DNA from 2 places in the Solwaraspora sp. WMMD791 genome. Region 2 is predicted to be linked to the other one. Evidence: riboswitches for the same ligand, from Rfam matches in the RefSeq annotation. Region 2 holds a riboswitch; the other holds the start of a gene.
What was found. Region 2 has a riboswitch for thiamine pyrophosphate ahead of O7623_RS11565 (ECF transporter S component). Riboswitches for the same ligand answer to the same signal wherever they lie in the genome.
Positions count from the first base shown of each region.

Region 1 (5,078 bases), 1.2 Mb from region 2:
AGCAACCCGGCGGTCAGCTCGCGGACCACGGCCGCCGGATCGGCGGCACGCATCACCGCGCCCATCACCGCCACCCCTGCGGCACCGGCCGCCCGGCAGGTGGCGACCTGCTCCGCCGTGGCCACCCCGGCGAGCGCGACCACCGGCCGGCCGGCCCGGCGGGCCAGGCGGGCAAGTCCGGTCGGGCCGAGTGCCGGCCCGTAGCCGGGCTTGGACGCGGTCGCGAACACCGGTGACACCGTCACGTAGTCCTCCGTGGTCAGTCGGCCGAGTTCGGCCTCGTCGTGGCAGGAGCGCCCGACCAGCCCGTGACCCGGCGGGGGGTACGGTCCGGCGGCGCTCAGGTGCACGGCGTCACCGCCGAGCGGGTCCGGACCGGCGACGATCAGGGTGCCGGCGACCGGGGCGAGCAGGGCGCGCAGCCGGTCGGCCAGCGCGGCGCGCTGCGCCCGGAGCAGGTCGCGTTCCCGTAGCACGACCTGCCGGACGCCACCGGCGACCGCCGCCGCCACCACCTCCGGCAGCGGCCGGGTCGCCTGCCGGCGGTCGGTGAGCAGCAGAATCCCGTTCACAGCTCGGGCCGCCCCTCGTCCGGGGTGGACGCCAACGCGTGGAACCGTTTCGGGATCCGGCCGGCGCGGGCCGCCAGCCGGCCGGCGTCGATGGCGTACCGCATCGCGGTGGCCATCGCCACCGGGTCGGCTGCCCGGGTCACCGCGCTGGCCAACAGCACCGCGTCGCAGCCCAGCTCCATGGCGAGCGCGGCGTCGGAGGCGGTGCCGACCCCGGCGTCCAGGATCACCGGGATGTCGACCGACTGACGGATCAGTCGGATGTGGTGCGGGTTGAGGATGCCCAGGCCGGAGCCGATCGGCGCGCCGGCCGGCATCACCGCCGCGCAGCCGACGTCGGCCAGCCGCCGGGCCAGCACCGGATCGTCGGTGGTGTACGGCAGCACGGTGAAACCCTCGTCGACCAGCTGCTCGGCGGCGCGCAGCAGCTCGGCGCCGTCCGGTAGCAGGGTCCGTTCGTCGCCGATGACCTCCAGCTTCACCCAGTCGGTGTCGAACGCCTCGCGGGCCAGGTGGGCCACCTTCACCGCCTCGGTGGCGGTGTAGCAGCCGGCCGTGTTCGGCAACAGCCGTACGCCGCAGCGTTCCAGCAGGTCGAGCAGCCCGCCGTGCATGGTGGCGGCGCTGTCCACCCGGCGCAGTGCGACGGTGACCAACCCGGTGCCGCTGGCGGCGATCGCCTGCTCCAGGATGTGCAGGTTGGCGGCGCCGCCGGTGCCGAGGATCAGCCGGGAGTCGAAGCTGTGCCCGGCGACGGTGAACGGCATCCGGCTCACCCGCCCTGGGCCGCGATGAGCACCTCGACCCGGTCGCCGTCGCACAGCTGCTCGGCCGGCCAGCCGCTGCGCGGCACCACCTCACCGTTGATGGCGACGGCGACGCCCCGGTCGGCGTCGGTGACCGTACGGACGACGTCGGCGAGCGTGGCACCGGTCGGCGTGGTCACCGGCGCGCCGTTCACGATCAGCTCCATGGCTCCTTCTCCCTCGCGTTCTCCCTGGTCGCGGCGGTGAACCGGCCCGGTTGGAACGGTGCCAGCACCGGATCCGGGTCGGCACCGGCGGCCAGGTCGGCGATCAGGTCGGCGGTCACCGGGGTCAGCACGATGCCGTGCCGGTGATGCCCGGTCGCCACCAGCACCCGCCTTCCGTCCCCTGGCATTCGGTGCCAGCCGAGCAGCGGCGCGTTGTCCGGTGTACCGGGCCGGGCCGCTGCCCGCGCCTCGACCAGCTCGTACTCGGCGATCTCCGGCAGCAGGTCGGCGGCGGCGCGCAGCAGCTCCAGCACCGCTCCGGCGGTGACGGTGGTGTCGCCGCGTTCCTCGACGGTGGCACCGACGACCACCTCACCGTCGCCGCGCGGCACCAGGTAGACGTGCCGGCCGTCGGCGTACCCCCGGATCACGTGCCGGAACCCGACGGCGCCGGCGGGTGCCCGCAGCCGCAGGATCTGGCCTTTGACCGGCCGGATCGGCAGCCCGGTGAGCGTCGCCGAACCGCAGCCGGCCGCGACGACGACCACTTGCGCGTCCAGTGTGGAAACGTCGGTGACCGGCTGCGGGACCACGGTGACCCCGGCGCGGTCCAGCGCGGTGTCCAACGCCGCGACCAGCCGACGCGGGTCGACCTGGTGGTCGTCGGGCATCAGTGCCCCGCCGCGTGCCCTCGGGGCCAGCGCCGGTTCGCGCTCGCGCAGCGCCGTGGCGCGCAGCAGCGTGATCGGCAGGTCCAGGCTCTGCTGGTACGCCCAGAGCCGGTGCGCCTCCCGCTGGTCGTCGCCGGTGAGGGTGACGACCAGGGTGCCGTCGGTGCGGTAGCCGATGTCCTGGCCGGTGACGGCGGTCAGCTCGGCGGCGAACGCCGGCCAGCGGGCCGCCGAGTCGACCAGCAGCCGGGTCAGCTCCGCCTCGCCGAAGTGCGACTCGGCGACCGGGGCGAGCATCCCGGCGGCCACCGACGACGCCCCGGACCCGGGTGCCGGGTCGTGCAGCACGGTACGCAGTCCACGCTGCGCGCACCGCCAGGCGATGCCCATGCCGATCGGCCCGCCGCCGACCACCGCCACATCGGCCCGGCCGTTGGCGTGTCCGCTGCCTGTCGCCGTCATGCCGGCGCTCCGTCGGCGGCGGCGGTCGGCCGCTGCCGTACCGCTGTCAGCAGTTCGGCCGTGGCCCGGCCCGGGTCGGCGGCGGCCGCGATCGCGCCGACCACCGCGACCCCGTGCGCCCCGGCGGCCAGCAGGTGCGCGACCCGGTCCACGGTGACCCCGGCGATCGCGATCACTGGTACGTCGACCGCGGCGGCGACGGCGGCCAGCCCGGCCGGCCCGATCGGGTCGGGCAGCCCGGTCTTGGTCCCGGTGGCGTGGCACGGCCCGACCCCCAGGTACGTCGCCCCGGCGGCGACCGCCGCCTGCCCGGTGGCCGGGTCGCGGGCGGTGGCACCCAGGATCGCGGCCGGCCCGAGCACCCGCCGGGCGGCGTCGACCGGCAGGTCCGCCGCGCCGACGTGCGCGCCGGCCGCGCCGGTGGCGAGCGCGATGTGCAACCGGTCGTTGACCAGGCAGGTCACCTGGTACGCGGTGCATTCGGCGACCGCGCGGACGGTGAACTCGTAGGCGTCCCGGTCGGACATGTCGTCCTCGACGCGCACCTGCACGACCAGGTCGGCGGTGGCGTCGGCGGACCGCGCGGCAGCGAGTGCCGCCCGCAGTACGCCGAGCGGGTCGCGCCCGGGTCGGGTGTCGGTGATCAGATGCAGTCGCCCAAGGGACGGCACGGCAACGCTCCTCCCTGCGCCGGCATTACCCGGATCAGGTTCGACGGTCGGAGGCCGCGTCAGCCTCCCTCTCAGCCCGGTGCACCGGGCTCCCGTGGGTTACTTGCCTGTTACCGTACGACGGTCTCGTCGATCCGCCAAGGGCCAATCCGAGGCAACCTTCGGTCTGCCGCCCTCGCCCCACTGTTGGCCGTGACCAGGCTCACTGCGGTCGTGGTCGTGGCTGACCGGCGGGAGCCAGCCTCTCCTCACCCAGAGCAGGTACGGATCCCAGCGATATTCCTCTGAGGAATAATTATGGATCTTGTGTTGTGTCTGTGGGTGGTTCGGCGCGGCGTTGGTGGCGCACGCCGTTGCCCTGCCTAGGTTCTGGCTTGTCGAAGGTCAGAACTGGGAAAGGCGGGGAACGGCGTGCGTTCTGTCAGCGTATGGGCTGCTCTGCTCGGCGTCGAGCGGGCGGTGGTGGAGGACGTCGAGTTCGACGACGAAGACGCGTTGTTGGTGGTCCATGTACGGGTGCGTAGAGGGGCGCGGCGGCGGTGTCCGTACTGCGGCCGGCGGTGTCCGGGTTTCGACGCCGGTCACGGGCGGCGGCGGTGGCGGGCTCTGGATCTGGGCACGGTCAGGGCGGTCGTCGAGGCCGACGCGCCACGGGTGTCCTGCGCCGAGCACGGCGTGGTGGTCGCGGCGGTGCCGTGGGCGCGTCACAACGCCGGACACACCCGGGCGTTCGACGCCACCGTGGCGTGGCTGGCGGTGCGCACCGCGAAATCGACGGTGTGTCAGCTGATGCGCGTCGGTTGGCGCACCGTCGGGGCGATCGTGGCCAGGGTATGGGCCGACACCGGCGAGGTCACCGACCGGTTCGCCGGGCTGCGTCGGATCGGCATCGACGAGATCGCCTACAAGAAGGGTCACCGGTACCTGACCGTCGTGGTCGACCACGACACCGGCCGACTGGTGTGGGCCGCGCCGGGCAAGGACGCCGCGACGTTGCACGCCTTCTTCGACCAGCTCGGTGAGCAGCGCGCCGCGGCCATCACCCACGTGTCCGCCGACGGCGCCGACACGATCGCGAAGGTCGTCACCCGCCGCTGCCCGCAGGCGGTGCGGTGCGCCGACCCGTTCCACGTCGTGGCCTGGGCCACCGAAGCGCTGGACCTGGTACGCCGACAGGCGTGGAACCAGGCCGCCGGACGCGGCACCGGCCGACGCAACACCGCCCGGGGCGACGCCCGCACACTCAAGAACGCACGGTGGGCCCTGTGGAAGAACCCGGACAACCTCACCGAGGCACAGAAGGCAAAACTCGACTGGATCGCCAGGACCCAGCCCCAGCTGTACCGGGCCTGGGCCCTCAAGGAAGGCCTCCGCGCCGTGTTCGCCATGGCCAAGGACAGCCCGGCAGCGGCACTCGAAGCCCTCGACAGGTGGATCGAGTGGGCCCGCCGCAGCCGTATCGACGCCTTCGTCGAACTCCAACGCCGGATCACACGCCACCGCGACACGATCCGCGCCGCGATCGAACACCAACTGTCCAACGGACTCATCGAGTCAGTCAACGCCAAGATCCGGCTGATCACCCGGATCGCGTTCGGCTTCCACTCACCCCACGCACTGATCGCCCTCGCCATGCTCAGCCTCGGCGGCCACCGACCACAACTACCCAGATGACGATCCAGAACCGACCCACACAAACAACACAAGACCCATAATTATTCCTCAGAGG
Region 1 covers NZ_CP120737.1:3,824,127-3,829,204, forward strand. Annotated here, with positions in the region: gene O7623_RS16905 (thiamine phosphate synthase) at 1-572, opposite strand, end outside; gene O7623_RS16910 (thiazole synthase) at 569-1,339, opposite strand; gene thiS (sulfur carrier protein ThiS) at 1,345-1,545, opposite strand; gene thiO (glycine oxidase ThiO) at 1,536-2,678, opposite strand; gene O7623_RS16925 (thiamine phosphate synthase) at 2,675-3,349, opposite strand; TPP riboswitch at 3,344-3,455, opposite strand; gene O7623_RS16930 (ISL3 family transposase) at 3,761-5,023, shown strand.
Region 1: it holds a riboswitch for thiamine pyrophosphate, as region 2 does, so the genes downstream of both, O7623_RS16925 (thiamine phosphate synthase) here and O7623_RS11565 (ECF transporter S component) in region 2, are expected to answer to the same signal.

Region 2 (5,078 bases):
CCAGGAACACCAGTCGCGAGGTGAGCGAGAACTGCGACAGCGACGCGGCGACGAACGCGTCGGCCTCGGAACAGATCGACAGCAGTACGGCGAGTACCGCCAGGGCCAGGATGGACAGCACCGGGTTGTCGGCGAGGGTCTGCAGCCAGCGCTCCGGCACCAGGACGTTGATGCTGGCGGCGGCCATCGCACCGATCACCAGGAAGCCGCCAGCGTGCATGATGTCGTGCCGGACAGCCGCCCAGAAGGCCCGCGCCCGGGACAGGTCGTCCAGGTCCGGCCGGTGCGGCAACCGGATCCAGTCGGTGCGGCCCAGCCGCAGCCACAGCCAGCCCATCACCATCGCGACGATCAGGCTGGCGACACCCCGGCCGAGCACCATCTCCGGGTTGTTGGGGAAGGCGACGGCCGTGGCGACCAGCACGATCGGGTTGATCGCCGGAGCGGCCAGCAGGAACGCCAGGGCCGCCGCCGGTGCCACGCCCCGGCGGATCAACGACCCGGCGATCGGCACCGAGCCGCATTCGCAGCCGGGCAGCACCACGCCGGCCGCGCTGGCCACCGGCACCGCCAGCGCCGGATGCTTCGGCAACGCCTTCGCCCAGAACGACCGGGGCACGAAGACCGCGATGACCGCGGAGAGCACCACGCCGAAGACGAGGAACGGCATGGCCTGGACCATCACCGAGACGAAGACGGTGGTCCAGGTCTGCAGCCGGGGGTCGGAGATCAGGCCAGCCAACGGCTCGCGGAAGATCACCAACCCGATCAGCAGGAAGGCGAGCACCTCGACCGAGCCGACCCGGTCGCCGAACAGTCGCCGTCGGGGCGGCCGTGGGGCACCGGGCGGCCCGCCGGAAGCGCCCGAGGCGGCCAGGTCGTCGGCGTCCGACGTACCCCAGTCGACCTCGTCACCGGGGCGCGCCCGACGCGTCGCGGTGCGATCGGCAGCGGTCACGGAAGGTCGGTCCCCTCGCTGGACGGGTCGATGCGGGCACCCCACGATAACGCGTCCGGGGGTGCCCGCCGCCACACCCGGACGTCGCCTCTGTTCGCGCCGGTCGCCCGGTGCTAGCGTCGACGGAACGACCTCATGTCCGACAGGGGAGCGCAGACAGCGCTGAGAGTGCGGGAAGCCCGCAGACCCTCGAACCTGATCTGGGTAATGCCAGCGCAGGGAGTTGGAGCGACGATGACGCTACGCAATGCCTCCGTCGACCGCCGTTGGCGGACGGTCGACATCGTGGTCGCCTCGGTGATCGCGGTCGCGTTCGGGGTGATCTTCTGGCTGTGGGGGCTGATCTGGATCGCCACCGAGGCCGCGTTCACCTTCTTCCCGCCCGCCCAGGCGGTGCTGTACGGGGTGTGGCTGGTGCCGGCCGTGCTCGGCGCGCTGGTGATCCGCAAACCGGGGGCCGCGCTGTTCTGCGAACTGGTCGCCGCGTTGGTGTCGGCGGCGCTGGGCAGCCAGTGGGGTGCCCTGGTGGTCGTGCAGGGCCTGGCCCAGGGCGTCGGCGCCGAGTTGGTGTTCCTCGCGGTGGCGTACCGCTCGTTCCGGCTGCCGGTGGTGCTGTCCGCCGGGGCGGCCGCCGGGCTCGGCGCGGCGATCTTCGATCAGGTCCGGTACTACGCGCCGTACGACCTGGTCACCTTCCGGATCCCGATCTTCATCGTGACCGTGGTCAGCGCGATCGTGCTGGCCGGTGCCGGCAGCGCCGCGCTGACCCGGGCGCTGGCCCGTACCGGGGTGCTCGACCGGTTCCCGGCCGGCCGCGACCGCACCGTGGTGTGAGCCGGGCCGAGCCGGGCCGTCGGGTGAGCCGGGCCGAGCGGTGAGCCGGCTGGAGCTGCGTGGCTTCGGCTGGCGCCACGCCGGCCGTCGGGCCTGGGCGGTGCGCGACGTCGACCTGCGGATCGGCGCCGGCGAGCGGGTCCTGCTGCTCGGGCCGTCCGGAGCGGGCAAGAGCACCCTGCTGGCGGCGATGGCCGGGCTGCTGCCGGCAGACTCGGGCGAACAGGCCGGCACGGTCAGCGTCGACGGGCTCGACCCGCGCAAGGCCCGCGACCGGGTCGGCATGGTCTTCCAGGATCCGCAGACGCAGCTGGTGATGGCGCGCAGCGGCGACGACGTGGCGTTCGGGCTGGAGAACCGGGGGGTGCCGGCCGGGGAGATCTGGCCACGGGTGGACGCCGCGCTGGCCCGGGTCGGTTTCCGGTACGGCCGGGACCGGCCGACCGCCGCGTTGTCCGGTGGCGAGCAGCAGCGACTCGCCCTGGCCGGGGCGCTCGCGCTGCGGCCGGACCTGCTGCTGCTCGACGAGCCGACCGCGAACCTGGACCCGGCCGGCGCCGACCTGGTCCGCGACGCGATCGCCGGCGCGCTGGCCGACGATCACGACACCACCCTGGTCGTCGTCGAGCACCGGGTGGCGCAGGCGCTGCCGCTGGTCGACCGGGTGGTGGTGCTGGACCCGGGTGGCGGGGTGCGGGCCGACGGTCCGCCGACGGAGGTCTTCGACCGGTACGGCGTAGCGCTGGCCGCCGACGGTGTGTGGGTGCCCGACCAGCCACTTCCGGTACGGCGACCCGGCCGACCCGCCGGTGCGCCACTGTTGCACGCCGACCGGGTCGGGTTGCCGCCCCGGCTCGCCGTACGCGCCGACGAGATGCCGGTGCACGCCGGTGAGGCGCTGGCCGTACTCGGGCCCAACGGCGCCGGCAAGACCACGCTGGCCCTGCTGCTCGGCGGGCTGGTCGCCCCGGGCGCCGGTACGGTGCGGGCGACCGCAGCGCTGACCGGTGGGCGGGTCGGGTCGGTGCCGCACCGCTGGCGGGCGCCGGAGCTGGTCCGCCGGATCGGTTCGGTGTTCCAGAACCCGGAGCACCAGTTCGTCACCACGACCGTCGCCGACGAGTTGGCGCTCGGCCCGCGCCGCTGCGGTCTGCCGGAGCCGGCGGTCGGCCGGGTCGTCGACGAGCTGCTCGCCCGGTTGCGGCTGGACCGGCTGGCGCGGGCGAATCCGTACACGTTGTCCGGTGGTGAGGCGCGGCGGCTGAGCGTGGCGACCGCCCTGGCCACCGCGCCGCAGTTGCTGGTGCTCGACGAGCCGACCTTCGGTCAGGACCGCCGGACCTGGATCGAACTGGTGGAGCTGCTGGCCGGGTTACGCGACGAGGGGCACGGCGTCGTCGCGGTCACCCATGACGCCGATTTCGTCGACGCGCTGGCCGACCGGCGGCTGGCCCTGTGACCGGCGCGGTGGACGTGGCGGCTGGCGCGGTGGCCGGTGCGGTACGGCCGGCGGTGCTGGCCCGGCGCAACCCGGTGGCGAAGCTCGTCGCGGCGTTGATCTTCTCGGTGGCGCTGCTGGCCACCCTGGATCCGCTCACCCCGGCGATCGCGCTCGCCGTCGAGGTCGCGGTGATTCCGCTGTTCGGGCTGCGCTACCGCACCGTGGCACGACGGATGCTTCCGGTGCTGGTCAGCGCGGCCGGCCTACTGGTTACCCTGCTGCTGTTCGCCGCCGAACGGTCCGGGACCGTACTGCTGGCCGCCGGGCCGCTGCTGCTGACCACCGGGGTCCTGATCACCGCGCTCGGCCTGGCGTTGCGGCTGCTCGCCGTCGCGCTGCCCGGAGTGCTGGTCTTCGCCACCACCGACCCGACCGATCTGGCCGACGCGCTGATCCAGAACGCCAAGGCACCGCCGCGGTTCGCCATCGGTGCGCTCGCCGCCTTCCGGATGGTGCCGATGCTCAGCGCGGAGTGGCAGCTGCTGACGATGGCCCGTCGGGCACGTGGGGTGGACCCGGGCCGCAACCCGCTGCGCCGGTTGCGGCTGTTCGCCGCCACCGGCTTCGGCCTGCTGGTGCTGGCGATCCGCCGGGGAACCCGGCTGGCCACCGCGATGGACGCGCGGGGTTTCGACTCCGAGGTCGTGCGCACGAGCGCCCGTCGGCAGCGGTTCGGCATGGCCGACGTCGTCCTCGTCGTCGGCGCGGCCGCCGTGGCCGCGTTGTCGTTGGCGACCGGGCTGGCGGTCGGGGCAGGCTGACCGGACCGCACGGCCGATGTCCGTGACGACCGGACCGCACGGCCGGGTCCGTTCGGTGGATCCGCAGGTCACTACCGGTCGAACCAATGCACACATGGCAACGCTTTCACGCCCCGTGTGCCGTCGGGACGGCAACGCGTCGCCTGCTGTTTCCCCACCTGCACGAGATTGACCGCGACCACGTTGATCTACGAGGCGGAGCAGGAATGGGACACCACCACCACCATCACAGCCACGATCACGCCGCGACCGGTGCTGACGTACCGGCCGCTCTCGACCTGTCGGTGCCGGACGCGGAGCTTTCCGGGCCCGAGGCGTCCCGGCGCAGCTTCCTGCGCAACGCCGGGCTGCTCGGCGCCGGTGCCGCCGCGACGGTGCTCGCCGGTGGGCACGCCGCGCACGCCGCCCCGGCCGCCGACGACGAGACCTCGGCCGGCGGCGCGTCGACCGGTGACGGCGAGTTCGTCTGGCTGGCGGGCGACCACCACATCCACACCCAGTACAGCTCCGACGCGATGTACCGGGTGGTCGACCAGGCCAAGCACGCCCGCGCGTACGGTCTGGACTGGATCGTCATCACCGACCACGGCAACGTCACCCACTCCCGGATCGGCGTGGAGAAGGTCAACCCGGACATCGTCGCCACCCGCCAGGAGATCAAGGACCTGCTGATCTACCAGGGCCTGGAGTGGAACATCCCGTCGGCCGAGCACGGCACGGTCTTCGTCCAGCCGGGGCCGAACGAGGTCGCCGTACTCAAGCAGTTCGAGACCGACTACGACGGCTCGGTGACCGGCACCAGCGGCCCGAGCCCGGAGAACGAGGCGCTCGCCATCGCCGGCATCAAGTTCCTCGGTGAGGAGGTCCGTAACCGCCGGATCGGTGGCGCGCTGTTCCTGGCCAACCACCCGTCGCGGCGCGGCGTCGACTCGCCGCACGAGATCCGCGCCTGGCGCGACGCCGACCCGACGGTGGCCGTCGGCATGGAGGGCGCGCCCGGACACCAGGCGTCCAGCCTGCCGGC
Region 2 covers NZ_CP120737.1:2,627,962-2,633,039, forward strand. Annotated here, with positions in the region: gene O7623_RS11560 (permease) at 1-817, opposite strand, end outside; TPP riboswitch at 1,093-1,197, shown strand; gene O7623_RS11565 (ECF transporter S component) at 1,193-1,792, shown strand; gene O7623_RS11570 (ABC transporter ATP-binding protein) at 1,833-3,251, shown strand; gene O7623_RS11575 (energy-coupling factor transporter transmembrane component T) at 3,281-4,054, shown strand; gene O7623_RS11580 (PHP domain-containing protein) at 4,261-5,078, shown strand, end outside.